One region of the Bacillus sp. ISL-75 genome, then DNA from elsewhere that is predicted to be linked to it. Evidence: a T-box and tRNA genes for the amino acid it is inferred to sense, from the RefSeq annotation. Region 1 holds a T-box; the other holds one or more tRNA genes.

Region 1 (2,205 bases):
GTCTTTTAACTAATCGGTGCGTCACTAAGTGGCGCTGCCGATTTCTTATTTTAAAAGATAAATATTTTTTGAAGCAGTGGGAATTTTTGGCCACTTCTTATTACGGCTTCCAGTGAGTTCTTCCATTAAACTTAAAAATGTTCCAAAAAGGTAATTGACCACGGAACCGGCAAGTATTCCAAATCCTAGTGCAGTTAAGAAATAAGCAGTATTGTAACCGTTTACAAATTGACCTAACAAAATCAGAATGAGCCCTAGAACGCTTCCAAAGATTGCTGTTTTTTTAAATGTAAATATACTCTTTAAGTGTTTTTCCTGCATCACTATCAACTCCTTGTAAGAATATTCTATCAATTGTCACAAAATTGTCAAACTTTTTTTAAAAAAATTACTTTTTTAAACTTGGCTGTTGATTTCCGCTCCAGGCGCTTCAATCAACTTGGCTATAAAAATCAACAATGCCGTTAAACACAGCCTAAAAATAAAAAAGGAGACCTAACAAATTAGGCCCCGCGCATTACTTTTTCTTCGCTAAGTTTTCTTGTGCCATTTTGACCAACTCGCGGACCATGCTGCCGCCCAGCCTGCCGCCTACCTTTCCGGCTTGCTCAGATGTAAGCTGTCCGTTATATCCCTTGTTCAATGGAACACCCACTTCTTCTGCTGCTTCAAATTTCGCATCCTCAGGGTTCCCGGTATTCGCGACCTTTGCTTTCAACGCATCCAAGCCATTGCGCGCTTCGGGGACAAGGATTTTATTTCTTCTTCTCGCCATAAAAATCCCTCCTTTAGTTGTAGGATTACCTGAATGTGAAAAATAATCAACAATCACTGGAAAAATCCATTTTAATCCAGTATAATACAGATAATAAATTCGGATAAAATCAATGATAAAGAGAGTAGTTATCTATGATGTACCAGCGATTCAGGGGTGGTGGGAGCCTGAAACAGAACAGATAATGAAGCGCATTTTTGAGATGTGTACCTGAACTCGAGTAGGGTATGCCGGAGGATCCTCCGTTACAAAGGAAAGCTGGTTCTTTTGAACAATTAGAGTGGTACCGCGGGATTATGAACTCTCGTCTCTTTTAATAGAGACGGGAGTTTTTTGTTTTTTTTAAAGATAAAAGGAGGTATTAAAGATGAATTTTAAGCAGGAGCTTGCAGCCATTTTACATGAATTACTGGTCCAAGAGATTTCACAAACCAATCTGGAACTGATGATTGAAAAACCTAAGAATCAGGAGCTCGGTGATTTAGCCTTTCCTTGTTTTACATTAGCGAAGCTAAAGAGAAAATCCCCCAATCTAATTGCTGAGGAGTTAAGTAAGAAGATTAACTCTCCTATTTTTGAAAAAGTAGAAGTGGTTGGAGCCTATCTTAATTTCTTCCTAAACAAAAAGACGGCTTCTGAAAAAGTAGTGAATGAAATCATCTCGCAAAAAGGGAAGTATGGTGCGCTTACGTTTGGGGACGGCGGTGCTGTCACCATTGACATGTCCTCCCCTAATATTGCTAAACCCTTTTCAATGGGACATTTGCGTTCAACGGTGATTGGCAACTCGCTTGCATTAATTGTCGAGAAATGTGGTTACAAGCCGATTAAAATCAATCATCTTGGTGATTGGGGGACACAGTTCGGGAAGCTGATCACTGCCTATCAATTATGGGGAGATGCCGAAAAGGTCAAGCAGAATCCGATTAAAGAGCTATTAACCCTGTATATAAAATTTCATGAAGAAGCGGAGACGAATCCAAGCCTTGAAGACCAAGGGCGCAGCTGGTTTAAAAGGCTAGAAGACGGAGACGATCAAGCATTAAAACTCTGGAAATGGTTTCGTGATGAGTCATTAAAAGAATTCTCAAGAATCTATCAGTTAATGAATGTCGAATTTGACTCTTATGCCGGCGAAGCCTTTTATAATGACAAAATGGAGCGTGTCGTCAAGCTTCTTGAAGAAAAACAGCTATTGGTCGAATCCGAGCAGGCACAGGTGGTCGAGCTCACCCAAGAACAGCTGCCGCCATGCCTGATCAAAAAATCTGATGGGGCAACGCTGTATGCGACCCGAGATTTAGCGGCGGCTCTTTATCGCCAGGAGGAATACCAATTTGTCCAATCCCTATATGTGGTTGGCCATGAACAAAGCCTCCACTTCAAACAGTTAATGGCTGTGTTAGCAAAGATGGGCTACGATTGGTCGA
Region 2 (2,205 bases), on a different contig from region 1:
CCTGTAAATGTTGTGAATAAAATTGAATCCGAAGAGGAAAACTTGTTAGAGGTAATTCGTAATGGTAAAGCACAGCTTGTGGTCAATACACTAACAAAGGGAAAACAGCCTGCACGTGACGGATTTAAAATTCGCCGTGAAGCAGTTGAAAATGGTATTCCATGTTTAACCTCTCTTGATACAGTAGTTGCAATCTTTCGCGTACTTGAAACCATTCGTTTCCAAACAACACCAATGCGAAGTAAATAAGAGCTTGCTTGGTTTTATGATGAAGCTAAGACAATACACAATTGATTCCATTTTTTAACACTAGGACAAAGTTGCTCTAATAATCAGAGTATTACTAGATTTTTTTCAGGTCAAATTCAAAAAGTTATTGGTAGGATAGGGAGGGATAAATATGAATAAGTCGGAAGCTGTTACTAAAAAGGAACAGAAACAAGATAACATTAAAAAATACAGTGAAGTCAATGAATTCAACCATGAAAGCAATCAAGTTGCCAAAGCGCAAAAACAAATGTCTTCACAAGAGACAACTGGAGTACTAGATCAGGAATAGTTCCGGTGCCTGGCACGCCCCGAAAAATCTTGTTTTACAGGTGTTATTTAATTATTTAGGAACTATACCAAGTAAATAGCTATCTGAACTAAGAAAAAAACACTTGTTATTATCCGAAAGCTGGATAATATCTAGTGTTTTTTTAATTTCTTAGTTTCAACGCTGGGGTCAGTCCCCCAGTGAATTAAAGCTTTAACGCACCGGAGGACTGACCCCTTTTTTAAGCTTAACAATTGTGTTGGAACAGATTATTTAATAACAGTTAAATCAGAAAAAAACCCTTGCAATGGCAAGGGTTTTTAGATGTCCCAGAGAGGATTCGAACCTCCGACCTACAGTTTAGGAAACTGTTGCTCTATCCTACTGAGCTACTGAGACAAATAAAATAGGAACGTTATTTATTATAATTTGTTAATTCTAAAAGGTCAATAAAAAGTTGAGATTATTGAATTGGCAGGTCTCTGGCCACTTCGTTTTTTTTCGCAGTCTTTTCACGGAAGATCAACCAGACGATTAGACTAAGCCCAATTAATAGTCCTTCAAGCGATAAAATGTACCATGGATATGGTCCTAAAACATCTAATAAACTCGCACTGTCAGGCTTATGACTTAAGAACATATAATTACCGTCTGCCAGCTTATTGATCAACATAATTATCGGCATGAGTACATTCAAAAAGATACATAATTTTAATACAGACCATATCGTCGGGCTGTATCCCTTAGCCCATGTAAAATAAAGCGGCACCCAGATTTCCATCAAATGTGTATAAAAGAAATGGAAAAACCGAAAATGCGGGAAATCATAATTTAATGTTGGTGTTAATAACGCCTGAGATGCTCCTAATAATGCTGTGAATAATAAAATCTCATATATTATTTTTTTCTTAGTTAACAATAAAATGACTGTTAATATCAGACTGATGCTGCACAATTCTAATGGGATGGCGTGACTTACATTCCAACTTCCATTTAAAAGCATCCAGGTATGATAAGTCGTTTCTATGATGATTAGTGAAATAGCGACCCCGATTTCAGTTCTTCTCCATTCATTAGCCTTCAATTTATCTCTAAACAGGAATAGGCAGACTGAAACTAAGAGTAAGATAGAGATAATAATAAAGTGACTTGCAGAAAACATCTCAAAATCAAAGTTTTTGTTACTGCGGCCAAACACTCCATCCATATAACCACCACCCCTTACAGACTTTAATCATATCATTATTATTATTTGTAAATTAATGCTAGTTTTACCTTAATAATTATATTCGATGGGATTTGCTTTTACTCCTCTTAAGGAATTTTAATTATTCCCTTTTTGACTGCGATTAGGATTTTTCTTCCTAAAAAAGTCCTCTAGAAGTATGGTATAATAATTTGTCGAAGAAAATCGAAAGTCTTTATTTAGTGGAGGTCATTATGGCTGCATATACGCCGATGATACAGCAATACTTAACAGTTAAGGCAGATTACCAAGATGCCTTTTTATTTTTTCGTTTAGGCGATTTTTATGAAATGTTTTTTGACGATGCTATTAAAGCTTCGCAAGAATTAGAAATAACATTAACGAGCAGACAAGGTGGCACGGATGACCGAATTCCGATGTGCGGAGTTCCTTACCATGCTGCACCGAATTATATTGAACA

What was found. A T-box is a leader RNA that pairs with one kind of tRNA and senses whether it is charged. The one in region 1 lies ahead of argS (arginine--tRNA ligase), so its partner is inferred to be a tRNA-Arg.
Region 2: it has a tRNA-Arg gene. The T-box ahead of argS (arginine--tRNA ligase) is inferred to sense a tRNA for this amino acid. The anticodon was not compared.

What each region holds. Positions count from the first base shown of each region.
Region 1 is NZ_JAGGQX010000059.1:16,842-19,046, forward strand. Features, by position in the region: gene J7E63_RS22480 (hypothetical protein) at 46-321, opposite strand; gene J7E63_RS22485 (alpha/beta-type small acid-soluble spore protein) at 518-775, opposite strand; T-box leader at 879-1,090, shown strand; gene argS (arginine--tRNA ligase) at 1,143-2,205, shown strand, end outside.
Region 2 is NZ_JAGGQX010000071.1:10,127-12,331, forward strand. Features, by position in the region: gene carB (carbamoyl-phosphate synthase large subunit) at 1-249, shown strand, start outside; gene J7E63_RS25750 (hypothetical protein) at 401-559, shown strand; tRNA gene J7E63_RS25755 (tRNA-Arg) at 864-937, opposite strand; gene J7E63_RS25760 (YwaF family protein) at 1,002-1,745, opposite strand; gene mutS (DNA mismatch repair protein MutS) at 1,979-2,205, shown strand, end outside.